DNA from 3 places in the Pantoea sp. UBA4549 genome. Region 3 is predicted to be linked to each of the others. Evidence: predicted binding sites of a transcription regulator. Region 3 holds the regulator's gene; each other region holds the start of a gene.
What was found. The regulator CRP, encoded in region 3, controls carbon source genes, mostly activating them, when cyclic AMP is high. The targets are predictions, from matches to a motif close to ATGTGANNNNNNTCACAT.

Region 1 (6,513 bases), on a different contig from region 3:
GATTCGCCCCGGATAGCGCTGCACGCCATCGCTGTTTTCGCCCGGTGAGTTATCTGCCACTTTATCAATAAAGGTATGTCCCAGACCGCTTACGGCTGTGCCGGCAATGTCGGTCACGCTGAAATAAGCATGCAGTGCAGCTGTCGCCTCAAAATCGCCCCAGGCTTCGAGTTCGATCTCGCACTGCTCTGCCAGCCGGAAACGTGCCAGCAGCGTAAAATCATGAGGCCAGAGCTTTTTCGTCTGGCTGTTACTTTCCAGCGTAAATGTCAGCATAACGGCGTCTTCATTTTCATCGTGTGCCGTCAGCGTCCATGGCTGGGTGCGGGCAAACCCATGCGCCGGTTCGCCGGCAGGACCAAACCACGGCCAGCAAATCGGCACGCCGCCGCGAATCGCTTTACCTGTCCTGAATGCACTTTTATCACTCAGCCAGATAACAGGTTGCTGACCGCTGGGCTGCCAGGCGAGCAGATGTGCGCCCTGAAGCGCGATAGCCGCACGAACTTTTGGATGACTGATAACCACTACCGGCAGATCGTCCTGCTGACGCAAAGACAAATAAGGGGTTATTTGCTCAGTCACAGGCAATGTAAAAAGCGTATTTGGCATCGTTCAGCCTCTGTTTGTCTGGTCGAAAAAAAAGGGCGACCGAAGTCACCCTTATCTGTATAGCCTGGTTACTTATTTAGCAGCAACCAGCGCAATCAGGTCGAGAACCTTGTTGGAATAACCGGTTTCGTTATCGTACCAGGAAACCAGTTTTACAAAGTTGTCATTCAGCGCAATACCAGCTTTGGCATCAAACACTGAGGTCAGCACTTCGCCGTTGAAGTCTGTAGAAACCACGTCATCTTCAACATAGCCCAGCACATCTTTCATTTCGCCTTCTGAAGCTGCTTTGATAGCTTCACAGATTTCTTTGTAAGTTGCTGCTTTTTCCAGACGAACGGTCAGGTCAACCACAGAGACGTTAGGCGTAGGTACACGGAAAGCCATACCGGTCAGTTTGCCGTTCAGCTCTGGCAGTACTTTGCCCACTGCTTTTGCTGCGCCGGTAGAAGATGGGATGATGTTCTGTGCTGCACCGCGGCCGCCGCGCCAGTCTTTGTGTGACGGGCCATCCACAGTTTTCTGGGTAGCAGTGGTAGCGTGCACGGTGGTCATCAGGCCTTCAACGATACCGAATTTGTCGTTGATGACTTTTGCCAGTGGTGCCAGGCAGTTGGTGGTGCAGGATGCGTTAGACACGATATCCTGACCCGCATACTTATCAAAGTTTGCACCGCGTACGAACATCGGGGTGTCATCTTTAGATGGGCCGGTCAGAACCACTTTCTTCGCGCCAGCAGAGATATGTTTACGCGCGGTTTCGTCAGTCAGGAAGATCCCGGTTGCTTCAGCAACAACGTCAACGCCTGCTTCGTCCCACTTCAGGTTAGCCGGGTCTTTCTCAGCGGTAACACGGATTTTCTTACCGTTAACAATCAGCGCGCCATCCTGTACTTCTACGGTGCCGTCGAAACGACCATGCGTAGAATCGTATTTCAGCATGTAAGCCATGTAATCGGCGTCGAGCAGGTCGTTGATCGCAACGATTTCGATGTCTGAACGCTGCTGAGCAGCACGGAAAACGATGCGACCGATACGGCCAAAACCGTTGATACCTACTTTGATAGTCATATATTCCACCAGCTATTTGTTAGTGAATAAAAGGTTGACTGTAAAATTACAAAAACCTTACCAGGCGTCAAGCGGAATCGTGTCAATTGTTGCGACAGGTCAATTCCAATGCCAGGAATAATCTGTAATGCAACCGCTTGCGCACCTGTTTTACAGCGCGTCTATCTTACGCTGATTAGCGTGTGAAAAGGGAAGTTTGTCACAAAGAGTGATCGTCATCACAAAACCACGCTGCAGCAGCCAGAGCAGAAAAGTTCGCACAAAAAAAACGGCGGGCAATGTTGTCCGTTTGTTAGAATAGTAGCTGATTTCTACAGAAAGATACTCTGGAAGCAAAAATGGCAAAAGATACCGCATCTGAAGCAAAAATCGGCCAGCTGTCGGAAATGCAGCGTTACGTCACGCAGCATCGGGGTACGGAGCCACCCTTTACCGGCGCGCTGTTACACAACAAACAGGATGGCATTTATCACTGTCTGGTCTGTCAGGCGCCGCTGTTTCTGTCAGAGAGCAAATATGATTCGGGCTGTGGCTGGCCAAGTTTCTACCAGCCGGTCAACGATGAGGCGATACGTTACCTGGAAGATGACTCGCACGGCATGCATCGGGTTGAGATCCGCTGCGGCAGCTGTGACGCGCATCTGGGTCATGTGTTTCCGGATGGGCCGCAGCCCAGCGGTGAGCGTTACTGCGTTAATTCCGCTTCGCTGAGCTTTACTGACGAGCAGGGCAAACAGCAGGAGGGATAGGATGAATCAGGAACTGAATGCGATGCTGGATGCGATGACGCCTGAGATTTATGAACGACTGGCAACCGCAGTTGAGACGGGTAAATGGCCTGATGGCGTTGCGTTAACGCAGGAGCAACGCGAGCACTGTTTACAGCTGGTCATGCTGTGGCAGGCGCGTCATAACGAGTCGCCGCAGCATATGAGCATTGCCAAAGGTGGCGATATCGTGACGAAGTCTAAAAAGCAATTGAAAGAAGAGTTCGGCATTGAGCCGGATGTCACGCGCATCAATCTGCACTAAGAAAACAGGCTGGTATTCCAGCCTGTTCTTCAGATTATTTCCGCACCCTGCGCCTGCATTTGCGTTAGCGCTATCTCACTGTCTTCCGGACTGAGATTCACGCCACGGCAGCCCTCTTTAACGACCTGAACGTGATAACCGAGCTCCAGCGCATCCAGCACGCTATATTTCACGCAGTAGTCGGTTGCAATTCCCAGCATAACCAGATGCGTGATGTCGCGTTCGCGCAGCCAGTTATCCAGCTCAGTTTTGCGCCGGTGTCCGTTATCAAAAAAGGCGCTGTAGCTGTCCACGTCGACATCGCCGCCTTTATGAAATACGGCGTCAATCAGTGAGCGATCAAGATCGGGATGGAAATCGGCACCCGGACTGTTTTCAATACCGTGGTCCGGCCACCAGATCTGCGCCAGCCCGTTGAGCTCACCCAGCGTATAGACAGGCTCGCCGGATACTGAGGCAAAGCTGCCGTGATTGGCCGGATGCCAGTCCTGCAGGGCCACGACACATTCGCCGCGCTGGCGAAACTCACGTGCATAGCGGTTTGCCACCGCTACGGTCTCATCACCTTCGCGCACGGCCATCGGCCCGCCGGGGCAAAAGTCATTCTGGATATCGATAATTATCAATGCCCGCTTCATATCATTTTGCTCCGTTCAATCCTCAGTCAGTTCGCCACGTAAGTTCTGCTGCATTCTGGCACGAATTTCCTCAGGGCTAAGATCCTGACTTAATAAATAGTGCAGTTTTGTTAACGTGGCCTCAACGGTAAGATCAAAACCGCTGATCACGCCGGCATGCTCCAGCGCATTACCGGTGGCATAGCCGCCCATATTCACTTTGCCGGACATGCACTGCGTCAGATTAACCACAATGATACCGCGCTGGCTCGCCTGCTGAAGCTCATGCAGGAACTCAGCGTTTTGCGGCGCATTGCCCACTCCGTAAGAGCGCAAAATCAGCGCTTTAACCGGCTGGCGCAGGAAGTTGCGTACTACATCTGCAGAAATACCCGGATAAATGGTTACCACACCAATAGGCTGCGGTGTGATGGGATGAACCACCAGCTGGCCTGTCTGCTGTGGCGCGGGAGGCGTATTCAGACGACGGATATGAATACCCGCTTCCAGCAGCGGCGGGAGATTAGGTGAGGCGAAAGCGTTAAAACCGTCGGCGTGCGCTTTTGTGGTACGGTTGCCGCGGAACAGCGTGTTATTGAAAAACAGTGCCACTTCATTAATCGGATAGTTAGCCGCGACATAAAGGGAATTCAGCAAATTTTGCTGACCATCAGAGCGCAGTTCCGCCAGCGGGATCTGCGAGCCGGTAACGATGACCGGTTTCGCCAGATTTTCCAGCATAAAAGAGAGGGCTGATGCGGTGAAAGCCATGGTATCGGTTCCATGCAGAATAACAAAACCGTCATAAGCGTCATAATTCTGGCGGATATCATCTGCAATCGCCTGCCAGTCCTGCGGCGTCATATCGGAAGAGTCGATAAGTGGCGCATATTCGTGAATTGTAAAATCCGGCATCTCCGGCCGGTGGAACTCAGGCATGTTGGCCAGCTGCTGCTGAAGATGGCCTGATACCGGTACATAGCCCTGCGCGGAGCGCTGCATCCCGATAGTACCGCCCGTGTAGGCTACATAGATATTTTTCTTTTGCATGAGTGTACTCAGACTTGCCGTAAAACGCGCAGTATAAGGGGATTGGCAGGGAAAAGCAGCCCGACCAGCGGCCGGGCTGTAAAATTAGCGAACGCTGCCGCAATTCAGACAAAAGGCGTAACGATTTTGCGGATCGTTGAGCTTACCGAGCAGGCCGGGCTGCGCCTGCATGGCACTTACAACCTCCTGCACCGGCGCGGGCAGCCAGATTTTCAGCGCGTCAGGCAGTACTGCCTGCGCCGAAGCGTTCATCTGGTTGAGCAACAGATCGAGCATACCTGGCTCATCCTGATACCAGTTGAGCGATGGCTGCGTTACTTTGGCCAGAGAGGCTGCTTTGGCGACGGCGTCGTCAAAATCACCCAGCGCATCAACCAGACCATTATTTTTGGCGTCACTGCCGGTCCAGACATGACCCTGTGCGATAGCATCAATCTGCTCAGGTGTCTTGTGGCGGGAAGCGGCGACCAGTCCGATAAAATTGCGATAGCCATTCTCAATCGTCAGCTGCATCAGCTGTTGTACCTCTGCAGGCAGCGTTTTGGTCGCAGCCACATCGGCAAGCGGCGAGGTGGCTACGCCGTCCGTGTGCACGCCAATAGCATCCAGACTGTTTTCTACCGTATTGATGACACCAAAGATGCCGATAGAGCCGGTCAGAGTAGAGGGCGCGGCGATGATGTAATCTGCCGGCGTTGAAATCCAGTAACCGCCTGATGCGGCCATGCCACCCATAGAAACCACTACCGGCTTACCGGCTTCATGCGCGGCGGCGAGCTCTTCACGAATGGTTTCCGATGCGGTGACGCTGCCGCCCGGGCTGTTTACCCGCAGGACGATAGCTTTAACTGCAGGATCCAGGCGCGCTTCGCGGATCTGTGCGGCTGTGGTATCACCGCCAACGTTGCCCGCGCTCTCTTCACCGTCCATGATTGCGCCGCTGGCGAGGATCACCGCGATGTTGCCTTTCTGCTGCGCCGGCTGTTTCAGACGGTAGTCATAAATGCTGACATAGCGGTAGTCGTTATTTGCTTTGTCCCAGCCAAATGTTTTAGCCAGCGCCTGGTCGGCGGCTGCGCGTGAACTCAGTGCATCCACCAGTTTGTTATTCAGCGCATATTTAGCCGTGTCGCCCTGGACGGCCTCCAGTCCACTGATAACGCCTGCCGCGCCGGGAAAGAGCTGCTCTGGCGTAATCTGGCGGTTGGCCGACACCGTATTCAGATAGTTTTGCCATAGCTGAGTGATCCAGCGGCTATCCGCATCACGCGCATCCGGGGACATGTTGTCACGCAGGAAAGGTTCAACGGCTGACTTGTAAGTCCCTACGCGAAAAACGTGCGATGACACCTTCAGTTTTTCCAGCAGGGTTTTGTAATAGAGTCCGTTGGTCGCAAACCCGTGCAGATCAACCGTGCCCTGCGGCGAAAGCCAGATCTTATTGGCGAAGCTGGCCAGGTAATATTGCGCCTGACTGTAGCTGTCACCCAGCGCATAGACCGGTTTCCCGCTATCACGAAACTCCCGCAGCGCTTTGCCGACATACTGCAGGGAAGGCTGATCGCCACCGGCAAAATCGCGCAGATCCAGAACGATACCGGTAATATTGCTGTCAGTTTTCGCCTGGCGAATGGCGTCAACCACATCAAACAAGGAGTTTTCCTGCAGGCGATCGCTGTTTGCGCCCAGCAGCTGGCGGCTGATCCGGCTCAGACGGTTACTCACCGAAGGTTTATCCACTAGCATACCGCTGAGATCGACTTTTAACGCGCCCTGCTGGACCGGTTCACTGTTGCCTGCGCTCGACAGCTGCAGCCAGATGCCGACACCGGCCAGAATCAGCACAATGAGAAACAGATTAAGGATAAATTCCCGGATAAAATTCAGAACCCGCCAGCTCCAGCGGAACAGACCGGCAATAATTCGCCACAATGTGCGCATAAACTCTCCATATTCACGTAGCCAGGGCCGGCAGCAGGTGCGCGTACCCCGATATCGGCATCATCCTAAAGAGCAGCGGCTGAAAAGTCAGCAGGAATTCGCACCAGACTGTTACAAAAGATCGCGCTGTGCCAGGATTAGCACATCATCAGAAGGCACAGGAGAACCCTTATGGATGCACTGGAGTTAT
Region 2 (6,513 bases), on a different contig from region 3:
CACCGGGATTGTGATGCTGCATAGCTGCTCCTTACTGTTGTGCCGCCAGTTCACGACGTAGCTGAATGATCTCTTCTGCCAGTTCGCGGCAGAGCATGGCGTTCATCAGGTGATCCTGGGCATGCACCATAATCAGGTTAACCGGAATTTTCCCGCAGCCTTCATCAGCCCCAATCAGTTCCGTCTGGATACGATGCGCCGCTTTCGCTGCCTGCGTGGCGGCCGTGAGCTGTGCGTCTGCGTCACTCCACGCCTGATTACGCGCCGCGCGCAGCGCCTGCATGGCGCAGGAGCGCGCCTCGCCCGCCTGAATAATCAGTTCCATTACCGTGCTTTCATCAATTTCCATCATGACTCCTTAGCCAGTTGTGCAGCTGCGGCCTGCTCCTGCTCCTGTTGCAGCAGCTGTCGCTCATACATTTTGAAAAACGGGTAGTAGATAAGCGTGGCAATCGCCACCAGCACGGCGATCAGCACAATCACGCGCCAGTCCCAGCCGGTTGACCAGGCTGCGCCAATCGGGGCGGGCGTGGTCCACGGCGCCAGCGACACCACGTGATTGATCAGGTTAGTTTTGGTGGCGGTCCAGGCGATCACGGCGTTAACCAGCGGCGCAAGCAGAAACGGAATAAACAGAATGGGGTTCATCACCACCGGTGAGCCAAAAATTACCGGCTCGTTGATGTTAAACATGCTGGGCACAATACTCAGCTTGCCAATTGAACGCAGATGCGCTGACCGGCTGCGCAGATAAAGCAGCACCAGTCCCATGGTGGAACCGGAGCCGCCTATCACGATAAAAAACTGCCAGAAGGGTTCAATAAACACGTGCATGACCGGCTCTCCGGCGTTCAGCGCCTGCTGATTCAGCCCGAGATTGGTCAGCCAGAACGCCTGCAGGATCCCTCCTACGATCACCGCACCATGAATGCCGGCAAACCACAGCATATGGCACAAAAGCACTGCAATCAGTACCGCAGGCAGTGAGTCCGACGCGGAGATGACCGGCGCGAAGATGGCCATAATCGCCTGAGGCAGCAGCATGCCAAACTGCGCCTGCACCCACAGGCTGAGCGGAAACAGCGTCAGGAAAATGGCGACAATCGGGATCAGCAGATCAAACGACTGACGAATTTTCGGCGGAACCTGCTCGGGCAGCTTAAAGCCGATATGGTGTTTCTGCAGGAAATGCATCATTTCCGTGGCGAACAGCGCGACCAGAATCGCCGTGAAGATCCCTTCACCACCCAGCGAGCCCACCGGCAGCGTCTTATCGCTCTGGGGAGCGGCCACCACCAGGAAAGCCATCAGCGACAGGCTGGCCGCCATAAAACCATTCATTTTGTAGCTGCTGGCAAGGTTATAGGCGATAGCACTGGCGATATAGAGCGCCATAATGCCCATTGTCATGTTGTAGGGCATCATGATCTGCGCTTCGTGCGCCCGCACCATACCCAGCCACCACTGTGCGAAGGCCCATGAACTGTCGGCAGAAAACGGCGGATGGGCAAACAACAGCATAAAGGAGCCGACAATCAGAAACGGCATAGAGGCGATGAAACCATCGCGAATTGCGATCACGTGACGCTGGCTGGAGAGGCGTCCGGCAAATGGACTGATCCGGTTTTCAATGACGCCAAATAAAGATTCGCTGATGCTGCTCATGGGCAAGCTCCTTGCAACAGGCAACAAGAGAATTAACCTGCACAGCGGCTGTGCAGGCGGAAGAATTATTTGAGTGCAGGCGTTATTTTCAGGCGTGAATCAGCTTTAAGGAATCCGCTAATATTTTCTCGCCATTCATCATGCCGTAATCCATGCTATTTATCACGGCAATAGGCTTATTAAGCTGCTGAGCTATCGGAGCAAAATCAGCCAGTTTATATTTGATTTGCGGCCCAAGCAGACAGCAATCAACATCCTGAATTTCATCGTTAAACTCTTCTATTCCCACCGCTTTTATCTCGACATCAACACCCTGCTCTTTTGCCGCTTTTTCCATTTTCTGCACCACCATGCTGGTGGACATTCCGGCGGCACAGCACAGTAAAATTTTTGGCATGATCGTTTCCTCTGAATGGCGTTTAATTAACGAATACACAGCCAGCAGATTTTCTGCAACCGGTTTCAGATCTGGATACAGAAAGTGTGAGAAATATCAAAACTCAATCCGGATAAATTAAGTGGCAAAGAAATAATGCAGGATGGTGATTATATAATGGCAGGTGCGTAATCGCATGAGAAAGCCGTCTGGCAGACGCCGCAGTTCAGTTAACGGCTGCGGCGCTTACCGGACGGCTGACGCTATCAGGAGATAGCAGACTCTTTGTGTTTATCTGCTTCGAAGTGACTCTTGAACTGCTCGTAAATGGAAATCATATTTGACGCATCGCCATGCAGGGGGCTCAGTTTTCCGGCACGGACCAGCTCAATAACCAGCTGCAGGGCAGCCTGTTTTGGACTGCTGGCAGGATGGGCAATATCAGACATGCTTTTCTCACTCATTTAAAGGGGTCAGCTGCACAGTTTAGCCTGGATTATGCCGGGTTTGGATGCGCAGCGCGCTGCTATCAGACCGTTCGGATAAAAAAGCCGCTCAGGGTGTTCATTGACCTGTGAGGCAATTGTCTATACTGGATCAAAAAAGGGAACACACAGCCACACATTCCGTACCAGCGCGAAGGTGTTAAAGGAGCCGGTTATGCTGATTGGTTTTGTTTTATTAGTGAGTGCCTGCGGGCATGATGCCTGTGACGCGTTACCGGTGTCAGAGCGTATTTATCCGACGAAAACGGCCTGTGAAACCATGGCCAATCGTATCTATAAAGTGCGCCCTAATGTGGTCTTACTGTGTGGCGAAGTACATCGCTGAATTGAGACCAGGATTTGCTGCATTGCGCACATTTTAGCCAGCTGCCATTGCAAGCACTGGCAATAAGGTTCAAAATATAAGCTGTTTTACACTATCATCGTTGTGAATCCCATGAAGAAATCGCGCCCCCGCCGTCCTGCCGGACGCTGGGTTTATTACATTTTGTATGACGGTATCCTCTGGCCCTGCCCGGTACGCTGGGAGTGGGAAAATGGCTTTGATGGCTGGCTACCCTTCTACTATTCACCCACGTTTGAGTTTGTGGCGGGCGATCCGCGCAAGGCGTATCGTATTGCGCGCAGCAGCCTGCGCAACGTGCGCGAAGCACTGCATGATGCAGAGTATGCCTGAGGGCAGAAACAACGATGCGCCCGCAGGCGCATCGTTAAAGCATTGACCGTTACGCGTTGCGCAATCAGTTATTCAGCGTGTAATCCAGCGTAATTTCCGCATTCAGCAGCTGCGATACCGGGCAGCCTGCTTTCGCTTTCTGAATAATCTCGTCAAACGCGTCTTTATCCACACCTGGCAGCGAAATCGTGCTGGTGAGTGCCACTTTGGTAATAGCAAAGCCTTCGCCTTTTTTATCCAGCGAGACATCAGCGGTGGTGTCGATACTTTCCGCTTTGTGGCCGGCATTGCCCAGCATCAGCGACAGCGCCATAGAGAAACAGGCAGCGTGTGCAGCACCAATCAGCTCTTCCGGGTTCGTGCCTTTCTGGCCTTCAAAGCGCGTATTAAAACCATACGGCTGCTGATTCAGTACGCCACTCTCTGTGCTGACGGTACCTTTACCTTTGATATCACCTTCCCAGTGGGCCGATCCTTTCTTGTGAATGGTCATGTCATTCCTCCTGTTAGTGGACAGCACTCAGTATAGACAATCCACTCTGTTTTGCCTGGCTCAGCGTACCGCGCGCGGACGTGCGGGCTGTAAACCCGCCTCGCTCAGCAGTGCATTAGCCTGCACCAGCGACTCCTGCGTAATATCGGCGATCGATTTTGCACCGGTCAGCGTCATCGCTACCCGCATCTCTTTTTCAATCAGCGTCAGCAGATTCTCCACGCCGCGCTGGCCGTGTGTGGCGAGCGCATAGATAAAGGCGCGCCCCAGCAGTACGCTGTCGGCACCCAGCGCCAGCATGCGCACCACATCCAGACCGCTGCGAATGCCGCTGTCTGCCAGAATGGTGATATCGCCTTTAACCGCATCGGCGATGGCCGGCAGCGCCCGCGCGGAGGAGAGTACGCCATCCAGCTGCCGTCCGCCGTGGTTAGAGACCACGATGCCGTCAGCGCCGAAACGCACCGCGTCGCGCGCATCTTCCGCATCCAGGATCCCTTTAATCACCATCGGCCCCTCCCAGAAGTCGCGGATCCACTCCAGATCCTGCCAGGAGATCGAGGGATCGAAGTTGTTTGCCAGCCAGCCAATATAGTCCTCCAGCCCGGTGGGCTTGCCGAGATAGGCCGAAATATTGCCCAGATCGTGAGGCCTTCCGTGTAGCCCGACGTCCCATGCCCACTGCGGATGCGTTGCCGCCTGCCAGTAACGACGCAGCGCGGCGTGCGGCCCGCTCATGCCGGAGTGCGCATCACGGTAGCGTGCGCCCGGCGTGGGCATATCGACCGTAAACACCAGCGTTGAACAGCCGGCGGCTTTGGCGCGCTCCAGCGCGTTACGCATAAATCCGCGATCGCGCAGCACATAGAGCTGAAACCACATCGGCCGGTTAATGGCCGGTGCCACCTCTTCAATTGGACAGAGCGAGACGGTAGAGAGCGTAAAGGGGATCCCCTTCTGCGCGGCTGCCCGCGCCGCCTGCACCTCTCCCCGGCGCGCATACATTCCGCATAATCCCACCGGCGCCAGCGCCACCGGCATCGCCAGCGTCTCGTTAAACAACCGGGTTTCCAGGCTCAGCGCAGACATATTTTTCAGCACCCGCTGACGGAGCGCGACGTCAGAGAGATCAGCCACGTTTCGCCGCAGGGTATGTTCGGCATAGGCACCGCCGTCAAGATAGTGAAACAGGAACGGGGGCAATATGCGTTGCGCTGCGGCGCGATAGTCACTGGCAGCAGAAATAATCATCAGGTGTTCTCCTTACGGGTCGCTGCCGTTTCACCCGGCAGGCGGGTAATGCGCGCCTGCCGCGCTTCATCTTCATGCAGCGTTTTCATCGTGGTATGGACAAAGCCGAGGTGATCCATCGCCGCCTGACGCGCGGCGGCGGCGTCCCCCGCCATCACCGCATCAAACATCGCCTGATGCTGCTCATTAAGGCGGTTAAATATTACCGGCTGGGTATACATGCGCTGACGGCTGTGCAGGACCGAGGACTGCAGCAAATCGAAAAAGCCGCGCATGGTCTGCAGTAAGACCAGGTTGTGCGACGCCTCTGCGATGGCGAGATGAAAACGCAGATCGGCCTGCGCCGCGAGATCGGGATCGCCGCAGTCGTTCAGTCGCAGCAGCGCATCAAAGGCGTAGCGCAGTTTTTCTTTATCCGCTTCCGTTGCGCGCAGCGCGGCGTGCCACGCGGTGCTGGCCTCAATGGCGTGGCGCGCCTCCAGAATATCCCAGCGGTAGTCGGGATCGGCCGCCAGCAGCTGACGCATCGGCTCAACGATACGCTGTTCTGACCAGGGCTCCGGCGGCTGGCACAGCCAGGTGCCGCCGCCGCGTTTGCTGATCAGGACGCCGCTGTTGATCAGCTGCTGAATCGCCTCGCGCAGGGAAGAGCGCGAGACGCCCAGCAGCGCCGCCAGCTGGCGTTCCCCCGGCAGCCGCATACCGGGCGTTAGCTGCTGCGCGCTGATCCAGGCGCTGAGACGCTCGCGCAGCGGCGCGCTCACGGGATCATCCACGTCAGCACGTAGGCCTGCAGCGTGGTGATCACCCCGACCATGCAGGTAAAAATCAGGCTGTGTTTTACAGTGAAGCGGAACAGATCGGACTCTTTCCCCACCAGCCCGACCGCCGCGCAGGCGATGGCAATCGACTGCGGCGATATCATCTTGCCGGTCACGCCGCCGGTGGTATTGGCGGCCACCAGCAGAATATCGGACACGCCGATTTGCTGAGCCGTGGTGGCCTGCAGCGCAGCAAACAGCGCGTTGGAGGAGGTGTCCGATCCGGTCAGGAACACGCCCAGCCAGCCGAGAAACGGCGAGAAAAAGGTAAACGCCTGCCCGGTGTGCGCCAGCGCCAGCGCCAGCGTGGCGGAAAGCCCGGAGTAGTTAGAGATAAAGGCAAACGCCAGCACCATGCCGATAGAGTAGATCGGCAGCGCCAGCTCTTTCAGCGTCTCTGCAAACGTCTGCAGCGCCGCGCGCGGTTTCATCCGCAGCCAGAGGATCGACAGCAGCGCCGCAACCAGAATCGCCGTGCCGGTGGCGGAAACCACATCGAATTTAAACAGTGCAGCGTACGGCGTGGCCTGACTCACTACCGGCGGCATCCGCGCCACCAGTTCATGCAGCAGCGGTACCGGCACGGTAAAGACCCAGTCATAGAGCACGCCGCCTTTGGCGAACAGCGCCTTGAACGGGGGGATGCTCCACAGCGTCACCGTTGCCGTCAGAAACAGAAACGGCATCCATGCGCGCACAATTTGCGCCAGCGTGTAGCGCTGCGC
Region 3 (6,513 bases):
GGTGGTGCTGGTCTGGTCTGAGCTGCATGAAACGGTCAATATTATGCCGCGGCGCGAGTTTCGTGGCTGATGCGCTGCCGGATAATTCATGGTAACAATGCTCATCGCCCGATCTCACAGGGAGCACCCGTATGTCAGCCAGACACCCCGTTATCGCCGTTACCGGTTCCAGCGGCGCCGGTACCACGACAACCAGCCTTGCCTTCCGTAAAATTTTTCAGCAGCTGGGGCTGCATGCGGCCGAAGTAGAAGGCGACAGTTTTCATCGCTATACCCGGCCGGAAATGGATATGGCGATCCGTAAAGCGCGCGATCTGGGCCGTCACATCAGCTATTTTGGTCCGGACGCCAATGATTTTGGCCTGCTGGAGCAGACGTTCCGGCATTATGGTGAAAACGGCATCGGAGAGTCGCGTAAATATCTGCACACCTATGACGAAGCGGTGCCGTGGAATCAGGTACCGGGCACGTTTACCCCCTGGCAGCCGCTGCCGGAAAACACCGACGTGCTGTTTTATGAGGGCCTGCACGGCGGGGTGGTCACACAGCAGCATAACGTGGCAGAGCATGTTGACCTGCTGGTTGGCGTGGTGCCCATCGTTAACCTTGAGTGGATCCAGAAACTGGTGCGCGATACCAGCGAACGGGGCCACTCGCGCGAAGCGGTAATGGATTCCGTGGTACGGTCGATGGAAGATTACATCAATTACATTACGCCGCAGTTTTCCCGCACGCACCTTAACTTTCAGCGCGTACCGACCGTTGATACCTCCAATCCGTTCGCCGCCCGCGAGATCCCCTCACTGGATGAGAGTTTTGTGGTGATCCATTTTCGCGGCCTGGAAGGCATCGCTTTCCCCTATCTGCTGGCGATGATTCAGGGATCGTTTATTTCGCATATGAATACGCTGGTGGTACCGGGCGGCAAGATGGGGCTGGCGATGGAGCTGATTATGATGCCGCTGGTGCAGCGGCTCATCGAAGGCAAGCGGATTGAATAGGGTCAGTGCCTGCCAGTCGGCGTAACATCGGTCGCCATGAATGGCGACCCTGCATAGCCTGTTTCACGGGTACAGAGGGACGTGCAGCGGCGCCTGTTACAGCTCAACCACCTCGTGGCTATGGGTGATCTCCACGCCTTTGCCGAGCATGATCGCCACCGAGCAATATTTTTCTGCCGACAGGTCAACCGCTCGCGCTACCGCTTTCTCGCTCAGCGCTTTTCCACTGACGATAAAATGCAGGTTAATCTGTGTAAAAATACGTGGCGCTTCTTCACGCCGTTCTGAGGTGAGTTTGACCTCACAGTCAGCCACATCATTGCGCCCTTTTTGCAGGATCGACACCACATCAATCGCGCTGCAGCCACCGGCCGCCATCAGTACCATCTCCATCGGGCTTGGCGCTTTATCGCCTGAATTCCCGTCCATTAATAACTGATGTCCCGATGAGGATTCTCCGAGAAAGGTCAGCCCTTCCACCCATTTTACACGTGCCTGCATTATTCTTTCTCCTGAAGCGGCGTTTTGCGCCAGAGTACGCGTTCATCCGGCAAACAGCAATCGCCCGCCTGCTGAAGCGAGACAACACAAGACAGCCTGCAAAAGCTGTGCTACAAACAGAGCTGAAAATTTCTTCGTCGTGGCTGATGAAGACGGGCAGAATCAAAAGCAGAGCTTACACATCCGCCCGGATAATTTTTATTAACAGGACGCGCTGGACGATTTCATCGCCTGACAGGGAATGAATGCCCCTGTATTTTGGGCACGATTACAATAGAGGATAATAGCGAATGGTTCTCGGCAAACCGCAAACAGACCCTACACTCGAATGGTTCCTGTCCCATTGCCATATTCACAAATATCCATCCAAAAGCACGCTGATTCATCAGGGTGAAAAAGCAGAAACGCTCTACTACATCGTTAAAGGTTCCGTTGCGGTACTGATTAAAGATGAAGAAGGCAAAGAGATGATCCTCTCCTATCTCAATCAGGGAGATTTCATCGGCGAACTCGGCCTGTTTGAAGAGGGCCAGGAGCGCAGTGCCTGGGTGCGTGCGAAAACAGCCTGCGAAGTTGCTGAAATTTCATACAAAAAATTTCGTCAGCTGATTCAGGTTAACCCGGATATTTTGATGCGCCTGTCGGCGCAGATGGCACGTCGCCTGCAGGTGACATCAGAAAAAGTGGGTAACCTGGCCTTCCTGGACGTTACCGGCCGCATTGCACAGACGCTGCTTAATCTGGCTAAACAGCCGGATGCCATGACGCATCCTGACGGTATGCAAATTAAAATCACCCGTCAGGAGATTGGTCAGATCGTGGGTTGCTCACGGGAAACCGTTGGCCGCATCCTGAAAATGCTGGAAGATCAGAATCTGATCTCCGCACACGGTAAAACCATCGTCGTCTACGGCACCCGCTAAGCTGTTTCACCCCCACGGCGTGATGGCACCATCACGCCGTTTCTGTTTGCGATAAGCTGATGTGGCGCCGAATCATCTACCATCCCGAAGTCAACTACGCTCTGCGTCAGACGCTGGTGCTGTGCCTGCCTGTCGCGCTGGGATGGCTGTGTGGCGATCTGCAAAAAGGCCTGCTGTTCTCGCTGGTGCCCGCCTGCTGCAATATTGCCGGCCTTGATACGCCGCATAAACGTTTTTTCAAACGTCTGATCGTGGGCGGTACGCTTTTCGCCACCGGCAGTTTCCTGATCCAGTATCTCACTGACGCCGCGATCCCGCTGCCGCTTATTATGCTGGTGCTGCCGCTGCTTATTGGCGTGACGGGCGAAATCAGCCCGCTGCACGGACGTCTGCTGCCCGGCACGCTGATTGCCGCTATTTTTACGCTGAGTCTGGCAGGACGCATGCCGATCTGGGTGCCGCCGCTGCTCTATATTGGCGGCACGTTCTGGTATGGCCTGTTTAACTGGTTCTGGTACTGGCTGTGGAAAGAGCAGCCGATGCGTGAAACGCTGAGCCTGCTCTATCGTGAACTGGCGGATTACTGCGATGCCAAATATACCCTGCTGACGCAGCTGACCGATCCGGAGAAAGCGCTGCCACCGCTGCTGGCGCGTCAGCAGAAAGCAGTTGATCTGATCACCACCTGCTATCAGCAGATGCATATGCTCTCTGCCAGTCGCGACAACAGCCATAAGCGGCTGACGCGTGCTTTCCAGGTGGCACTCGATCTGCAGGAGCACATCGCTGTCAGCCTGCACCAGCCGGAGAAAGTGCAGAAGCTGGTCGAGCAGAGTCATGCCGAAGCCGTTATCCGCTGGAATGCAAAAACCATTTCGGCACAGCTCAGGCTGCTGGCGGATGCCATCCTCTATCATCAGTTGCCCGCCCGCTTTCAGATGGAAAAGCCGCTCAGCGCGCTGGAAAAGATAGCGCGGCAGCATCCGGATAATCCGGTTGGTCACTTCTGTCTTTATCATTTCAGCCGTATCGCCCGCGTGCTGCGCACTCAGAAACCGCTTTATACGCGCGACCTGATGGCCGATCGCCAGCGGCGTCTGCCGCTGCTGCCCGCCCTGCGCAGCTATCTGTCGTTCAGGTCCGGCGCCCTGCGCAGCGCAGCCCGCTTTGCCGTTATGCTGATGTTCGGCAGCTTTATTGCGCTGTTTTTCAATATTCCCAAGCCCTACTGGATCCTGATGACCATTATGTTTGTCAGTCAGAACGGCTACAGCGCTACGCGCGTGCGCATTCAGCACCGGGCGCTCGGGACCTTTGCCGGACTCCTGATTGCCGCCGCCTCGCTGCGTTTCGCCGTACCGGAGTCGATCGCGCTGCTGTTTATGCTGGCCATCACGCTGGCCAGTTATCTGGTGACGCGCAAATATTATGGCTGGTCGATGATTGGCTTTACCGTGACGGCGGTGTATTCACTGCAGCTGCTGTCGCTGAACGGTGCTCAGTTTCTGCTGCCGCGCATGATGGATACGCTGATGGGATGTCTGATTGCATTCGCCGGTATGATCTGGCTATGGCCGCAGTGGCAGAGCGGTTTGCTGCGGCAGAATGCGCACGATGCGCTGGAGGCCTATCAGGAGGCGCTGCGCATGCTGCTGGGGCCGGAACACTCGCCGGAAAAGCTGGCTTATCAGCGGGTAAAGGTGAATCAGGCACATAACGCGCTGTTCAATGCGCTGAATCAGGCGACCAGCGAACCCGGTTTCAACGCGCAGTATCTGAAGGATATGCGACTCTGGGTAACGCACAGTCAGTTCATCGTGGAGCATATCAACGCCATGACCATCCTGGCGCGTGAGCACACCATGCTGACGCCGGCGCTGGCAGAGCGCTATCTGCAGTCGTGCGAAATTGCGCTGCAGCGCTGCCAGCAGCGGCTGACTTACGACGGACCGGGCAGTGAGAACAATGTGATGGAGGCGCCGGAAAACCTGCATGAAGGGCCGGTGACCATTGTCGAGCAGCATGTTAAACGCATTTTGCAGCATCTCAGCGTCATGCACACCATCTCATCTCTGGCGTGGAGCCAGCGGCCGCATCATGGCCGCTGGCTGCGGGCTATCCGTCCGAAAGGATAGTCAGGCCGCGAGAACCTTGCGCAGTGCGGCAGCAAACCGCGTCATACCGGCATCAATCTCCTCCGGTGCGATGACCAGCGAGGGCACAAAGCGGATCACATCGCTGCCGGCGGTCAGGATCATCACGCCTTCTGCCGCCGCCGCATTGAGAATATCGCGGGCTTTACTGGCATGTTCCGGTTTCAGTACCGCGCCCATCAGCAGACCCTTTCCGCGAATTTCGCTAAAGAGGCCCAGCTCACGATCCAGCGCCGTCAGCGCGTCAGTAAACTGTTGCCGCCGGGCTTCCACGCCGGCAAGCACCGCTGGCGTGTTAATGATATCCAGCGCGGTTTCTGCAATCGCACAGGCGAGCGGGTTACCGCCATAGGTGGTACCATGTACGCCAGGCGCCATAACGGATGCGATCTCATGCGTGGTCAGCATCGCGCTGACTGGGAAACCGCCGCCCAGCGCTTTAGCCGTGGTGAGAATATCAGGCTGAATGCCGTAGTGCTCATAGCTGAACAGCTTGCCGCTGCGCCCCATGCCGCTCTGCACCTCATCCAGCACCAGCAGCGCGTTATGCTCATCACACAGCGCACGCAGCCCCTGCATGAATTCCGGCGTTGCCGGCATCACACCGCCCTCACCCTGAATCGGTTCCACCACAATCGCGCAGGTATGATCATCAATCACAGCTTTTACCGCTGCCAGATCGTTGAACGGAACGTGGACAATATCCGCCGGTTTCGGACCGAAACCGTCAGAGTATTTAGGCTGTCCGCCAACGGAGACGGTAAACAGCGTACGGCCGTGGAAAGCATTATGAAACGCGATGATCTTACTTTTAAACGGGGAGTGCTTTTTACAGGCGTAGTAGCGCGCCAGCTTGAACGCGGCTTCGTTGGCTTCCGCACCGGAATTACCAAAAAATACGCGATCGGCGAAGGTGGCGGCAATCAGCTTACTCGCCAGACGCAGCGCCGGCTCGTTGGTAAAGACATTACTGGTGTGCCACAGGGTTTCGCCCTGGCGCTTCAGCGTCTCTACCAGTGCCGGATGGCAGTGGCCCAGCGCGGTGACCGCTATACCGCCAGAGAAGTCGATATACTCTTTACCCTGCTGATCCCAGACGCGGCTGCCTTTGCCCTTTACGGGCACAAACTGCGCAGGTGCATAAACAGGCAAAATAACGTTATCAAACGTCTCCCGGGTTACCGCTATGTTTTCCGCTGCCATTGCTGACCTCATCCGGTTATTAGGTGATTTAAAATGAAATTATAATCACGAAATATGCATAAAAAATCACAGAATGGCAAACGGAAGTTAGCGCTCAAGGAAATTTTTCAGCAGCTGATGGCCCTGTTCGCTGAGCACGCTTTCCGGATGAAACTGCACGCCTTCCAGCGGCAGCGTGCGGTGACGAAAGCCCATGATTTCATCAGGCTGGTTATCACGCAGGCTCCAGGCGGTGATCTCAAATGCGTCAGGCAGCGATTCACTCGCCACAATCAGCGAGTGATAACGCGTAACGGTAAGGGGATTAGCGAGGTTGCGAAACACCCCCTCTCCGTTATGGCGTACCGGAGAGGTTTTCCCGTGCATCACCTGACGCGCGCGTACTACCTTTCCGCCAAACGCCTGCGCGATGGCCTGGTGTCCGAGGCAGACCCCCAGCACCGGCAGCCGGCCGGCAAAATAACGAATGGCATCCAGGGAAACACCCGCCTGATCGGGCGTGCAGGGGCCGGGCGATATGACCAGATAGCTCAGCGGTAATGCCGCCATCTCAGCCAGCGAAATGGCGTCGTTGCGCACGACGCGCACCTGCGCGCCCAGCTCGCAAAAATACTGGTAAAGATTCCAGGTAAAAGAGTCGTAGTTATCAAGCAGCAGCAGCATCATGACCTCAGGTCGATCAAACCGCCGCTATTCTACGCACTTTATCGCGCCGGGCTTACCACTTTTGTC

Region 1: a site for CRP is predicted at 1,890-1,907, ahead of msrB (peptide-methionine (R)-S-oxide reductase MsrB). Genes of this name have one in related genera too.
Region 2: a site for CRP is predicted at 2,147-2,164, ahead of B3041_RS03330 (PTS sugar transporter subunit IIB). Genes of this name have one in related genera too.

The regions. Positions count from the first base shown of each region.
Region 1 covers NZ_DGLH01000009.1:252,923-259,435, forward strand. Annotated here, with positions in the region: gene B3041_RS07905 (D-hexose-6-phosphate mutarotase) at 1-612, opposite strand, end outside; gene gapA (glyceraldehyde-3-phosphate dehydrogenase) at 685-1,683, opposite strand; gene msrB (peptide-methionine (R)-S-oxide reductase MsrB) at 2,022-2,432, shown strand; gene B3041_RS07920 (YeaC family protein) at 2,434-2,715, shown strand; gene pncA (bifunctional nicotinamidase/pyrazinamidase) at 2,745-3,353, opposite strand; gene ansA (asparaginase) at 3,369-4,382, opposite strand; gene sppA (signal peptide peptidase SppA) at 4,467-6,323, opposite strand; gene B3041_RS07940 (NAD(P)H nitroreductase) at 6,495-6,513, shown strand, end outside.
Region 2 covers NZ_DGLH01000006.1:1,701-8,213, reverse strand. Annotated here, with positions in the region: gene B3041_RS03345 (glycoside hydrolase family 1 protein) at 1-22, opposite strand, end outside; gene B3041_RS03340 (PTS lactose/cellobiose transporter subunit IIA) at 32-349, opposite strand; gene B3041_RS03335 (PTS sugar transporter subunit IIC) at 349-1,665, opposite strand; gene B3041_RS03330 (PTS sugar transporter subunit IIB) at 1,754-2,062, opposite strand; gene B3041_RS03325 (hypothetical protein) at 2,308-2,490, opposite strand; gene B3041_RS03320 (hypothetical protein) at 2,702-2,872, shown strand; gene B3041_RS03315 (hypothetical protein) at 2,984-3,223, shown strand; gene B3041_RS03310 (OsmC family protein) at 3,288-3,716, opposite strand; gene lldD (FMN-dependent L-lactate dehydrogenase LldD) at 3,777-4,967, opposite strand; gene lldR (transcriptional regulator LldR) at 4,967-5,731, opposite strand; gene lldP (L-lactate permease) at 5,728-6,513, opposite strand, start outside.
Region 3 covers NZ_DGLH01000012.1:121,287-127,799, reverse strand. Annotated here, with positions in the region: gene B3041_RS12420 (YheU family protein) at 1-70, shown strand, start outside; gene B3041_RS12415 (phosphoribulokinase) at 132-1,001, shown strand; gene B3041_RS12410 (OsmC family protein) at 1,098-1,502, opposite strand; gene crp (cAMP-activated global transcriptional regulator CRP) at 1,793-2,425, shown strand; gene B3041_RS12400 (YccS/YhfK family putative transporter) at 2,485-4,560, shown strand; gene argD (bifunctional acetylornithine/succinyldiaminopimelate transaminase) at 4,561-5,781, opposite strand; gene pabA (aminodeoxychorismate synthase component 2) at 5,869-6,444, opposite strand; gene B3041_RS12385 (putative adenosine monophosphate-protein transferase Fic) at 6,486-6,513, opposite strand, start outside.